Linked DNA regions of Pseudoduganella dura. The protein of the gene in region 1 interacts with the protein of each later gene in a pairwise test. Links are inferred from orthologs where the notes say so. Each region holds a gene or a part of one and is shown on either strand. Other genes may lie near its edges.

Region 1 (6,021 bases):
GTCGCCGGGCGGGCGCGGCCAAAGGCCTCGCCCACGTGATCGTAGCGTCCGCCGCGCGCCACCGCGTTCGGCAGGCCCGGCACGTACAGCGCGAAGGTGGCGCCGCTTTCGTACTGGTAGCCGCGCAGGTCGGCCAGGTCGATCGCCACCTCGGCGCGGCCGATCGCGGACGCGGCCAGCGCGGCCAGTTCGGCCAGCGCCTTGGTGATGCCCGGCAGGTCCGGCAGCGCATGCCTGGCATTGGCCAGCACGTCCACGTCGCCATACAGGTTCGGCAAGGCCAGCAGCGCATCGCGCGTGGCGGAGGCATACTGTGCGGTCAGCTCGCGCAGGCCCGGCACATCCTTCGCGCGCAGCAGCTGCACGATCGCGTCGTGGTCGCGCGCGGCAAGCAGATCCAGGTCGAGGATCGCGCGCAGCACGCCCACGTGGGCCAGGTCCAGCCGCACCTCGGTGAAACCGGCCATTTCCAGCGACGCCAGCGCCAGTTCCTGGATCTCGGCATCCGCTTCCAGGCCGGCGTGGCCGTAGATCTCGGCGCCGATCTGCAGGGGTTCGCGGGTGGCGTGCAGCCCCGAAGGACGGGTGTGCAGCACCGGGCCCGCATAGCACAGGCGGGTGACGGAGGCCCGGTTCAGCAGGTGGGCATCGATGCGGGCCACCTGGGTCGTCATGTCGGCACGCAGGCCCAGCATGCGGCCGGTGATCTGGTCGACGAGCTTGAAGGTGCGCAGGTCGGTATCCTGACCGGCACCGGTCATCAGCGACTCCACGTACTCCAGCAGCGGCGGCATCACGAGTTCGTAACCGTAACGCCGGAAGTTATCCAGCATCAGGCGGCGCAACTCCTCGATCTTGCGCGCCTCGGACGGCAAAACGTCCGCGATATGTTCGGGCAAAAGCCAATTCGGCATGGGAAAACCGGTTTGTTGAAAAACGTTCAATCGGCACGGCGCGCCGATAGGCGGCGGAAGCCGAACCGCATATTTTACGCGAAAGTGTGGCCAAACAGGAAAAAAACTGCCTTCGGGTATGAAGCCGAAGGCAGTTTTACGGGGCGTGGGCGGTGTGCCCGAAGCCCGTGGCGCAAGCCGGCCGGGCTTGCCAGACCGGTTATTTCCCGGCCGAGCCGCTACCCTTGAAGTACTTGAAGAACTCCGAATTCGGATCCACCAGCATCACGTCCGCCTTGGTCTTGAACGAAGTGCGATAGGCTTCCAGGCTGCGGTAGAACTTGTAGAACTCGGGATTCCGGCCGAATGCCTCGGCATAGATGGCGCTGGCTTTCGCATCGCCCTCGCCGCGGATCTTCTCGGCTTCGCGGTAGGCTTCCGACAGGATCACGGAGCGCTGCTTGTCGGCATCCGCACGGATCTTTTCGGAGTCGGCGGAACCGGTCGAACGCAGTTCATTGGCCACGCGCAGGCGCTCGGCCTTCATCCGCTCGTAGACGGAATTGTTGATCTGTTCGACGTAGTCGACGCGCTTCAGCCGCACGTCCAGGATCTGGACGCCGATCTGCTGCGCCTCGTTGACCACTTTCGAGCGGATCGCTTCCATCACCTTGCCGCGCTGGCCGGAAATCACTTCGCGCACGGTGCGTTTGGTGATCTCTTCGTTCAGCGCCGCCTTGACGATCTGCGCCATGCGGTCGCGCGCCCGGCCCTCGTCGCCGCCGAAGCTGACGAAGTACAGCCGCGGCTCCACGATGCGCCATTTGACGAACGAATCGACCAGGATGTTCATCTTCTCGGCCGTGATGAAGCGGTCCGCCTCCGGCGAGTCGAGCGTGAGGATGCGCTTGTCGAGCCACATCACGTTCTGGAACGGCGGCGGCAGCTTGAAGTGCAGGCCCGGCTCGCGGATCACCTGCTTGACTTCACCCAGCGCGAAGACGATCGCGAACTTGCGCTGGTCCACCACGAACACGGTGGACGACAGCAGCATCAGCGCGATGAACGCGGTGACAACGAAAGTAACGATACGGTTCATTAACGGCCCTCCCGGCTACGGGACGATTCACGTGCGCGGTTCTGTTCGCCGCTGTACGTCTGGTCGGGTGGCGGCAGCAGCACGGCGGCCGGTGGCGGCGCGGTCACGTTGGCGCGTTGCGCCTCGGTGGCGGCGACCTGGGCGATCAGCTTGTCCAGCGGCAGGTACAGCAGGTTGCTGCCGGCCTTCGAATCGACCATCACCTTGCTGGTATTGCTGAAGATCTGCTGCATCGTATCGAGGTACATGCGGTCGCGCGTCACGCCCGGCGCTTTCTGGTACTCGACCAGCACGGACTTGAAGCGGTCGGCATTACCGCTCGCGTTCTCGACCACCATCGAACGATAGGCTTCGGCTTCCTGCAGCAGGCGGAATGCCGCGCCGCGCGCGATCGGTACCACCTGGTTCGCGTAGGCCTGGCCTTCGTTCTTCAGGCGCTCACGGTCCTGGCCGGCCTTGACGGCATCGTCGAACGCGGTCTGCACCTGCTCCGGCGGCTGCACGCCCTGCATCGTCACGTTGGTGACCAGCGCGCCGGACGCATAGCGGTCCAGGATCTGCTGCATCAGCTGCTGCGTGTCGTAGGCCACCTTCTCGCGGCCTTCATAGAGCACGAAGTCCATCTTGCTGCGGCCCACGATCTCGCGGATCGCCGTTTCGGCGACCTGGCGCACGGTGTCCTCCGCATCCCGGTTGTTGTACAGCCAGGCGACGGGGTCCTTCAACCGGTATTGCACGGCGAACTGGATATCGATGATGTTCTCGTCGTCGGTCAGCATCAGCGATTCGGTGGCCTGCTTGTTGCGGGTGTTGCCGCGGTAACCCACTTCCACGGTCCGTACCTGCGACACGTTGACGGTTTCGTTTGACTGGAACGGATACGGCCAGCGCCAGTTGAAGCCGGCCGGGGTATCGTGGCTGTAGCGGCCGAAGGTCGTGACGATGCCCTTCTGGCCTTCCTGCACGATGAATGCGCCACTGGCCAGCCAGACCAGCACGGCAATGGCCGCGACCGCGCCGACGGTCACGCCGGCGCCGCGCAATTCGCTGCCGCCGCCGCCGGTGCCGCCGCCACCGCTGTTGTTGTTGCGGTTCTTGTTGCCGAACAGGCCGTTCAGGCGCTGGTTGAAGTCGCGCCACAGCTGATCGAGGTCAGGAGGACCGTCGCCGGGCTTCTTGCCTTCCTGGGCCTGCCTGTTGTTGTCCTTGTCCTGCCCCCAGCGGGGGTCGTTCAGGGACAACTTCAGGCCTAATCTTTTCGCTAGTGAGGAAAGAGGCATGTTTTAAACGTCGGTGAATGTGGAAATGGCATCGGCCGGCGTGTCGTCCTTCGGACGCGCACTTGCCTCGCGGTGCTGCTGGGCTGCCTCGGTGAGCGACGCACGCAGCAGATCGAGGCCGTCACCCGTCCGGGCGCTGATGAACACGCGTGAAATCTTATCATGTTCATCACGTTCCACCGCCGGCTCCAGGCCGGCCGCGTCGATCTTGTTCCACACGAGGATCTGCGGAATATGGTCGGCGCCGATCTCGCGCAGCACGGCATTGACTTCTTCGATCTGCTCCATGCGCACAGGGCTCGCTCCATCGACGACATGCAGCAGCAGGTCGGCATGGATGGTTTCCTCCAGCGTGGCGCGGAATGCCGCCACCAGCTGGTGGGGCAGCTCGCGCACGAAGCCGACCGTGTCGGAAATCACGACATTGCCGGCCTCCTCACCCATGAACACGCGGCGCGACGTGGTGTCGAGCGTGGCGAACAGCTGGTCGGCCACGTAGACGCCGGCCTTGGTCAGCGCGTTGAACAGCGTGGACTTGCCGGCATTGGTGTAACCGACGAGCGATATGGAGAAAGCGTTGTTGCGGCCGCGCGAACGACGCTGCGTCTCGTGCTGCTTGCGCAGCTTGGCCAGCCGCGCACGGAGCATGCGCACCCGCTCGCCGATCAGCCGGCGGTCGGTTTCCAGCTGGGTTTCACCAGGACCGCGCAGGCCGATACCGCCCTTCTGGCGTTCGAGGTGAGTCCAGCCGCGGATCAGCCGCGTGGAAAGATGCTGCAACTGGGCCAGCTCGACCTGCAGCTTGCCCTCGTGGCTCTGGGCACGCTGGGCGAAGATGTCGAGGATCAGGCTGGTACGGTCGAGCACCCGCACGTTCAGGCGCTTTTCCAGGTTGCGCTGCTGGGCAGGCGACAGCGCGTGATTGAAGATGACGATCTCCAGCTGGTGATCCTGCACGGCATGGCCGATTTCATCGGCCTTGCCGCTGCCGACGAAGTAGGCAGCATCGGGGCTGGAACGCTTGCCGGTGATGGTCGTGATGGGCTCCGCTCCTGCGGAACGCGCGAGCAGCATCAATTCATCGACACTGGCGGCGAAGTCGCCCTGGCCGAAATCCACCCCGACTAAAGCTGCGCGCATGGGATGGCCAGGAAACGTTGAAGCGGAAGACGAAGCTGTGGCGTTGTCGCTAGGATCAACGCGTTACTCCGCCTCGGAATCGATGTTGAGGTTGACGGCGCGGGCCGGTACCACAGTCGAAATGGCATGCTTGTACACCATCTGCGTAACGGTATTGCGCAGCAGGACGACGTACTGGTCGAACGACTCGATGTGACCTTGCAACTTGATACCGTTGACGAGGTAGATCGAGACGGGAACGTGCTCCTTGCGCAGCGCGTTCAGGAATGGGTCTTGTAACAATTGCCCTTTATTGCTCATAACTACTCCAGTTTATGTTGTTGTGTTGGAATTGGAGGCGAAACGCTTGATTTCAAGTGCCGGCTGCTCCTTATTGCAGAGGTAAAGACGCCCTCTGCCAAACGGAAATGCTTCTCAGCTACTGTAACCTGTTTTTGTGAATTATGCAGGGGTGTGCAAATGAAAACGAGGAAAAAAGATAACGTGAAAATGTGAAGCCGGTCCGCGTGCGGACCGGTGTTTCGGCAGATCTCGCGTGGCATGCGCCCACTGGTGCCAGGCACGTTTTCCGGATGATTCGACCGGAAAAATTGTCTGGCACCGGCTTTCGATTGCCGGCGACCCGATCGCGGCAGGCTGCCGACGGCAGGTCAGCCCTTGTCGCGCTTGTCGAACGGGTTTTTACCGGTGCGCAATTCGATGCGCAGCGGCGTCCCCACGAGCTGGAACGTGTCCCGGAAATGCTTTTCCAGGTAGCGCTTGTACGGCTCGCTGATCGCATCGAGGGAGTTGCCGTGGATGACGATGATCGGCGGGTTCATGCCGCCCTGGTGGGCATAGCGCATCTTCGGCCGCAGGCCGCCCTTGCGCTTCGGTTCCTGCTTCTCGACCGCTTCCAGCAGTGCACGCGTAAGCTTCGGCGTCGACAGGTCGGCCATGGCGGCTCCGTAGGCGGCGTCCACGGATTTCATCAGCGGGCCGATGCCGGTGCCCTTCAGTGCCGAGATGAAGTGGGTCTTGGCGAAGCCGAGGAAGTCCAGCTTGCGGTCCATGTCGTTCTTGACCTGGTCGCGCTGGTGCGTCTGCAGGCCGTCCCACTTGTTCACCGCCAGCACCAGGGCGCGGCCGCTTTCGAGAATGAACCCGGCGATGTGCGCATCCTGCTCGGAGATATCCTGCTGGGCATCGAGCATCAGGACCACCACGTTCGCTTCCGAGATCGACTGCAGCGTCTTGACGACCGAGAATTTCTCGATCGCCTCGAACACCTTGCCGCGGCGGCGGATGCCGGCGGTATCGATCAGCGTGTAGTGCTTGCCGTCGCGTTCGAACGGGATCTCGATCGAATCGCGGGTGGTGCCGGGCATGTCGAACGCGATCACGCGCTCCTCGCCCAGCAGCGTGTTGATCAGCGTGGACTTGCCCACGTTCGGCCGGCCGACCAGCGCCAGCTTGATGCCGCGTTCGGACGGCAGCAGCTCATCGGCGTCGTCCGGGCGCGAGGCGAACGCCTTGTCCAGCGTTTCCTGCACCAGGTCGTTCACGCCGTCGCCGTGGGCGCCGGAGATGGCATACGGATCGCCCAGGCCCAGCTCGTAGAAATCCGATA
Region 2 (7,687 bases), 4.2 Mb from region 1 along the record:
GTGCTGGAAGTGAACCCGCGCGCCTCGCGCACGGTGCCGTTCGTGTCGAAAGCCACCGGCCTGCAGCTGGCGAAGATCGCCGCGCGCTGCATGGTGGGCCAGACGCTGGCGTCGCAGGGCATCACCAAGGAAGTCGTGCCGCCGTATTACAGCGTGAAGGAAGCCGTGTTCCCGTTCGCGAAGTTCCCCGGTGTCGATACGATCCTGGGCCCGGAAATGAAGTCGACCGGCGAAGTAATGGGCGTGGGCCAGACGTTCGCGGAAGCATTCGTGAAATCCCAGCTGGGTGCCGGCATCAAGCTGCCGAAGTCGGGCAAGGTGTTCCTGTCGGTGAAGGCTTCCGACAAGCCGCGCGCCGTGAAAGTGGCGCGCGACCTGGTCGAGGCGGGCTTCACGCTGGTGGCCACCAAGGGCACGGCGGCCGTGATCGCGGCGGCGGGCATCCCTGTCACGCAGGGCAACAAGGTCGTCGAAGGCCGTCCGCACGTGGTCGACATGATCAAGAACCACGAGATCGCGCTGGTCATCAACACGGTCGAGGAAAAGCGCAGCGCCATCGTCGATTCGCGTGCGATCCGCACGTCGGCCCTGCAGTCGCGCGTGACCACGTACACCACGATCGCGGGCGCCGAGGCCGCGGTGGCCGGCATCCGTCACCTGGACGAGTTGCAGGTGTACGATTTACAAGGCCTGCATAAAACCTTAAACTAAGTGCTCACCGCGGGTCTCTGAAGACCCGTGGCATGGTACTGCATGGTATTGTATGGACCAAACGACAGAGCCCGCGCCGAAGCATGGCGCGGGCTCTGTGCTTTTTCAATCATCCAAGAGACGACACATGAATTCTGTTCCACTCACCAAGTACGGCGCCGAGCTCCTGAAGGAAGAACTGCACCAGTTGAAGACCAAGGAACGCCGTATCGTCATCGACGCGATCGCCGAGGCGCGTTCGCATGGCGACCTGTCCGAGAACGCCGAATACGATGCCGCGAAAGAGCGCCAGGCCTTCGTCGAAGGCCGTATCGCCGAGCTGGAAGGCAAGCTGTCGAGCGCCCAGGTCATCGACCCGTCCACGCTGGATGCCGAAGGCCGTGTGGTGTTCGGCGCCACCGTCGACCTGGAAGACCTGGAATCGGGCCAGAAGGTCAGCTACCAGATCGTCGGCACCGACGAAGCCGACATCAAGGTCAACAAGGTTTCCGTCACCTCGCCGATCGCCCGGGCGCTGATCGGCAAGTCGGCCGGCGACGTGGTCGAAGTGCAGGCCCCGAGCGGCCCGCGCGAATACGAAATCCTCGAAGTGAACTACGTCTGATGCCGGCGAAGGCCCGGCTGCTGGAGAGGGCGCGCCTGCTCGTGACGGTATTGTGGGCCGGCAGCCTGTGGACTGTCGGCTACCTTGTCGCCCCCACGCTGTTCGCGACGCTGTCCGACCGCGCACTGGCCGGCACGATCGCCGGGGCGATGTTCCATGCCGAGGCCATGCTGTCGCTCGGTTGCGCACTGGCGCTGCTGGTGCTGCTGAAGTTCGCCACGCCCGACTGGACACCGCAGCGCCGCCGCACGATGCTGGCGCTGGTGGCCGCGATGGCGCTGTGCACCGTCGTCAGCCACTACGGGCTGCAGCCGATGATGGCCGAGCTGCGCGCCGCGGCCGGGCCGGGCGGCGTCATGGAATCGGCCGCCAGGTCGCGCTTCGGCATGCTGCACGGCGTGTCCAGCGTGATCTACCTGGTGCAGAGCTTCCTGGCGGGCTGGCTGGTGCTGAAGCAATAGACGAAGCAAAAACGAAGCAAAAAAACAAAGCAAAACAAAGCAATAAAAAAACCCGGCATCCCGGGTTTTCGCAAGTCCGACAACCGCGTGACGCTCAGCTCAGGATCGCCTTCTTGGTGCTGGATTGACGCTTCTTGGCACGCTTGATGGTGCCGCCTTCGGTAACCCGTTCGTTGCCTTTCAGCATGACCTTGCTGACGGAGGGCTTCTTGGTGCCGCTGGCGCTGGGCTTGACGATGGTGACCATGCGCATGCCTTTGCCGGTCTTGCCGGTACGGGTTTTTTCGGCTTCCTTCTTCGGCCGGTACAGTACCAGCAGCTTGCCGATGTGCTGAACGGGGGCCGCGTCGAGTTGCGCGCAGATGGTTTCGTACATTTCGATGCGGGCCTCGCGGTCGTCGCCGAACACGCGGACCTTGATCAGGCCGTGGGAATCCAGTCCCAGTTCGATTTCCTTCATCACGGCTTCGGTCAGGCCGGCCTCGCCAACGAGGACGATGGGCTTGAGCGGATGGGCTTCGGCGCGCAGGGCGCGGCGCTCATCGGGGGTCAGATTCAACATAATGATTTTTTGGTGGTTCTCTTAAAAGCAGTATTCTACGCGAATGGCAAAGAACAAATTAAACAAAAACTGGTTGCACGACCATATAAACGACCCCTACGTGAAGGCTGCTCAGAAGGATGGCTACCGCGCGCGCGCGGCGTACAAGCTCAAGGAGATCGACGAGGACGAGAAGCTGATCCGCTCGGGCCAGGTGATCGTCGACCTGGGCTGCACGCCCGGCAGCTGGGGGCAATACGTGCGGCGCAAGCTGGCCGGCAAGGATGGCGGCGGGATCAACGGCACGATCATCGGGCTCGATATCCTGCCGATGGAGCCGATCGCCGACATGCATTTCATCCAGGGCGATTTTCGCGAACAGGAGAGTGTCGACCAGCTGGCCGAACTGCTGCAGGGGCGCAAGGTCGACCTGGTGCTGTCCGACATGGCGCCGAACCTGTCCGGCATTGCCAGCGCGGATGCGGCAAGGATGGAAGACCTGATCGACCTGGCCATCGAATTTTCCCAGCTCCATTTGAAGCCGGGCGGTTCGCTGCTGGTCAAGTGTTTCAAGGACATGGGTTTTTCGCAAATCGTCGAGAAATTCCGGCATGAATTCAAGACCGTGGCCCAGAAAAAACCCAAGGCAAGCCGCGATAAATCGTCGGAGATCTTCCTGCTGGGGCGTGGCCTGAAAAATCCCGCCGAACGCTGAAGCGGCGCCGGCCGCGGCGCAGCCTGGCCGGCGCCGCTGTTTGATGCATATCCGTACCGGCGCGATGAAATTGCAACGCCCAGTCGTTGCAAAGCGGTTAAAAAACAGGTGAAAATCGCAAACCGGCCTTGTATTTCACGACCGAAGCCGCACATCGACCGCATGTGGCGCATTTTGCGCCGCCATGTGCGCCGATTCTGGCTGGCCGGGCACGTGCGCGGCCGCATTCGCGCACCTTTAGGCCGCTTTGTAGCACGCTTCGGCCTAATGCGGGTAAAATCGAATTTCTGCTACAGGTAACAGGTGCGCGAGCATCCAAGGAGTTTTCGTGAATAACATGTTTTCCAAATCCGCCATCTGGGTTGTCGTAGCCCTGCTGTTGTTCATGCTGTTCAAGCAGTTCGACAACCACAGCGTCTCCGGCGGCAGCAAGACCATCGCGTACTCCGACCTGCTGGACGAGATCAAGGCGAAGCGCGTCAAGGACCTCGTCATCGAGGGCAACACCATCACCGCGACGAAAACGGACGATACACGTGTCCGCACCACGTCCACGTACCTGGACCGCGGCCTGATCGGCGACCTGCGCGACAACGGCGTGCGCTTCGACGTGCGTCCGCCGGAAGAACCGTCGTTCCTGCAGCAGGTATTCGTGTCGTGGTTCCCGATGCTGCTGCTGATCGGTGTGTGGATTTTCTTCATGCGGCAAATGCAGGGCGGCGGCAAGGGCGGGGCGTTCTCGTTCGGCAAGTCGAAGGCCCGCATGCTGGATGAAACCAACAATACCGTCACGTTCTCCGACGTGGCCGGCTGCGACGAAGCCAAGGAAGAAGTCACCGAAATCGTCGACTTCCTGCGCGATCCGACCAAGTTCCAGAAACTGGGCGGCCGCATTCCCCGCGGCGTGCTGATGGTGGGCCCGCCGGGCACCGGTAAAACACTGCTGGCCCGTGCCATCGCCGGCGAAGCGAAAGTGCCGTTCTTCTCGATTTCCGGTTCGGACTTCGTTGAAATGTTCGTCGGCGTGGGTGCCTCCCGCGTGCGCGACATGTTCGAAAATGCCAAGAAACACTCGCCGTGCATCATCTTCATCGACGAGATCGACGCCGTCGGCCGTCACCGTGGCGCCGGCATGGGCGGCGGTAACGACGAACGCGAACAGACGCTGAACCAGCTGCTGGTGGAAATGGACGGCTTCGAGGCGTCCTCGGGCGTCATCGTGATCGCGGCAACCAACCGTGCCGACGTGCTCGACAAGGCGCTGCTGCGCCCGGGCCGTTTCGACCGCCAGGTTTCCGTGGGCCTGCCGGATATCCGCGGCCGCGAGCAGATCCTGAACGTGCACATGCGCAAGGTGCCGATCAGCACCGACGTGAAGGCTGATATTCTGGCGCGCGGCACCCCGGGCTTCTCCGGCGCCGACCTGGCCAACCTGGTCAACGAAGCGGCACTGTTCGCCGCCCGCCGCGGCAAGCGCCTGGTGGACATGGCCGACTTCGAGGATGCGAAAGACAAGATCTTCATGGGCCCGGAACGCAAGTCGATGGTGATCCGCGAAGAGGAACGCCGCAATACGGCGTACCACGAGTCCGGCCACGCCGTCGTCGCCAAGCTGCTGCCGAAGGCCGACCCGGTGCACAAGGTCACGATCATGCCGCGCGGCTGGGCCCTGGGCCTGACGTGGCAGCTGCCCGAGCACGACCGCATCTCCGGCTACAAGGACAAGATGCTGGAAGAAATCTCGATCCTGTTCGGCGGCCGTATCGCCGAGGAACTGTTCGTGGGCCAGATGTCCACCGGCGCTTCCAACGACTTCCAGCGCGCCACCAAGCTGGCCCGGTCGATGGTCACGAAATTCGGCATGTCCGACTCGCTGGGCGTGATGGTGTACGAGGATGAGGCGAACGAAGGCTTCATGGGCGGCACCAACAAGACCATCTCGGAAGCCACGCAGCAGAAGGTCGATGCCGAGATCCGCAGCATCCTCGACACGCAGTACGCCCTGGCGCGCAAGCTGCTGGACGAGAACCGCGACAAGGTCGAAATGATGACCAAGGCACTGCTGGACTGGGAAACGATCGACGCCGACCAGATCAACGACATCATGGCTGGCCAGGAACCGCGTCCGCCGAAAGCCGGCGTCACGATCCGCAAGCAGCCGAGCGGCGACGGCCCGACGGCCTCGCCAAGCGCGACCGCGCCGGCCTGATGCCGCAGGTGAAGTAACCCGCCAGGGCTGCCGTTGCTGTCAGCAAAAGGGTGAGGAGCGATCCTCGCCCTTTTCATTTTTCAAGTTCCTTCCATCCTATGAGTCAAATCCCCTTTGGGCGTTATCAACTGCCGGCCAGCCGTGCCCTGGCGATGGGCATCTTGAACGTCACGCCCGATTCCTTTTCCGACGGCGGCAAGTTTGCCGCGCTCGACTTCGCGCTGTCCCATGCCGAGCAGATGATCCGTGACGGCGCCGACATCCTCGACGTGGGCGGTGAATCCACGCGCCCCGGGGCGCCCGTGGTGCCGGCGGAGGAAGAATTGCGCCGCGTGCTGCCGGTGCTGTACGCGTTGCGCGACTGCGGTACCCCGGTCTCGCTCGATACCTATAAACCGGTGCTGATGAAAGAGGCCGTGCTGGCCGGCGTGGACATGATCAACGACATCAACGCATTCCGCGCGCCGGGCGCGATCGAGGCCGTGCGCGACAGCGATTGTGCGTTGTGCATCATGCATATGCTTGACAAACCTATAACAATGCAGGATAAACCAGTCTACGACGATGTCGTGCTGGAAGTCATTGCCTTCCTGCGCGAACGGATCGATGCGTTGACGGCGGCCGGCATTGACCGGGATCGGTTATGGATCGATCCCGGGTTTGGTTTTGGCAAGACCGTCGAGCATAATTATGCTTTGCTGAAAGCCGGCAGGCGATTGGTTGCCGAGCTCGGCGTTCCGCTGCTGGCGGGACTGTCGCGCAAGTCGATGATCGGCGCGGTGACCGGCAAACCCGTCGAGGGACGGCTGGCAGGCAGCATTGGCGGCGCGCTGGCAGCCGTGGCCCATGGTGCCCGCATCGTACGCGTGCACGACGTCGCCGAGACGGTCGACGCCCTGAAGGTATGGCACGCGGCTCAATGAACCTAACTGAAGAGAACAATATGGCACGACGATATTTTGGAACCGATGGCATCCGTGGCCTGGTGGGCGAATCTCCGATCACTCCTGATTTCGTGATGCGCCTGGGCTATGCCGCCGGCAAAGTGCTGGTGCGCACGACAACGGCCGGCGCAGCCCGGCCAACCGTCCTGATCGGCAAGGACACCCGCATTTCCGGCTACATGCTCGAGGCGGCGCTGGAAGCCGGCTTCGCGGCGGCTGGCGTGGATGTGATGCTGGCGGGCCCGATGCCCACGCCCGCCATCGCGTACCTCACGCGCGCGCTGCGGCTGCAGGCAGGCGTGGTGATCTCGGCTTCGCACAATCCGTTCCAGGATAACGGCATCAAGTTCTTTTCGGAGCAGGGCACGAAGCTGCCCGATTCCGTGGAGCTCGCCATCGAGGCGCAGATCGACCAGCCGATGGCTTGCGTATCGTCCGAAAAGCTGGGCCGCGCGAAGCGCCTGGAGGATGCGCAGGGCCGCTACATCGAGTTCTGCAAGAGCACGTTCCCGAACGAGCTCGATCTGCGTGGCCTGAAGATCGTGGTGGACAGCGCCCATGGCGCCGCCTACAACATCGCGCCGCACGTGTTCCATGAACTGGGCGCCGAAGTGGTTTCGATCGGCAACAAGCCGGATGGTTTCAACATCAACGAAGGCCATGGCGCCACCGCGCCGAAGGCGATGGCCGCCGCCGTGCTGGCACACGACGCCGACCTGGGCATCGCCCTCGATGGCGATGCCGACCGCCTGATCATGTGCGATGCGAACGGCCGCCTCTACAACGGCGACGAACTGCTGTACGTGATGGTCATGGACCGCCTGGCAACCGGCGAAGTGAAAGGCGCCGTCGGCACGCTGATGACGAACATGGCCCTCGAAGTCGCGTTCAAGGAAAAAGGCATCGGCTTCGCGCGCGCCAAGGTCGGCGACCGTTACGTGCTCGAAGTGATGAAGGAAAATGGCTGGATCCTGGGCGGCGAGGGCAGCGGCCACCTGCTGGCACTGGACAAGCACACCACCGGCGACGGCATCGTCTCGGCACTGCAGGTGCTGTCGGCGTTGAAGCGCAGTGGCCAGACGCTGGCGCAGAGCGCCGGCCAGCTGGAGCTGTTCCCGCAGACGCTGATCAATGTGCGCGTGCCGGCCGGCTTCGACTGGCAAAAGAACCCCGCGATGGTGGCCGAGAAGGAAGCCGTCGAACGCGAGCTGGGCGACAGCGGCCGCGTGCTGATCCGTGCATCGGGCACCGAGCCCCTGATCCGCGTGATGGTCGAGGCCCGCGATGCGAACCAGGCACAAAAGTGCGCCCGCCGCATTGCCGACCTGGTCGAGGTGCCGCAGGCCAACGCGGCCTGACGGGTACCGCCGCGCAGCGGGCCATGCGTGCCCGCGCGCGAGCACCTGCAATCCTTTCCCGGGTAGCCCGATGCGCCCGCTGCGGTCGGCGACAAGCCTTTTGAAAGGGTGCGTTGACGCTGGGGGGGCCAGCGGTTATCATTT

The links.
Region 2: the proteins of hflC (region 1) and ftsH interact in binary tests that used the Escherichia coli proteins (3 or more experiments, as listed by UniProt). The link is inferred for Pseudoduganella dura from one-to-one orthologs.

The regions. Positions count from the first base shown.
Region 1 is NZ_WNWM01000002.1:4,920,362-4,926,382, reverse strand. The notes cover bases 54-3,052. They hold hflC (protease modulator HflC), read right to left. Parts: upstream 1,993-3,052; coding sequence 1,114-1,992; downstream 54-1,113. Other genes in these bases: hflK (FtsH protease activity modulator HflK), read right to left, coding at 1,992-3,052; GJV26_RS21545 (ATP phosphoribosyltransferase regulatory subunit), read right to left, coding at 54-914. Outside these bases: more of GJV26_RS21545, read right to left, coding at 1-53; more of hflK, read right to left, coding at 3,053-3,272; GTPase HflX, read right to left, coding at 3,276-4,412; RNA chaperone Hfq, read right to left, coding at 4,476-4,712; ribosome biogenesis GTPase Der, read right to left, coding at 5,063-6,021.
Region 2 is NZ_WNWM01000002.1:770,526-778,212, reverse strand. What follows is about bases 2,892-5,800. They hold ftsH (ATP-dependent zinc metalloprotease FtsH), read left to right. Parts: upstream 2,892-3,360; coding sequence 3,361-5,241; downstream 5,242-5,800. Other genes in these bases: folP (dihydropteroate synthase), read left to right, coding at 5,340-5,800; GJV26_RS03580 (RlmE family RNA methyltransferase), read left to right, coding at 2,892-3,032. In the rest of the region: carB (carbamoyl-phosphate synthase large subunit), read left to right, coding at 1-711; transcription elongation factor GreA, read left to right, coding at 839-1,315; GJV26_RS03590 (DUF4149 domain-containing protein), read left to right, coding at 1,315-1,776; ribosome assembly RNA-binding protein YhbY, read right to left, coding at 1,871-2,338; more of GJV26_RS03580, read left to right, coding at 2,382-2,891; more of folP, read left to right, coding at 5,801-6,164; glmM (phosphoglucosamine mutase), read left to right, coding at 6,185-7,543. UniProt on the Escherichia coli protein: Acts as a processive, ATP-dependent zinc metallopeptidase for both cytoplasmic and membrane proteins. Plays a role in the quality control of integral membrane proteins.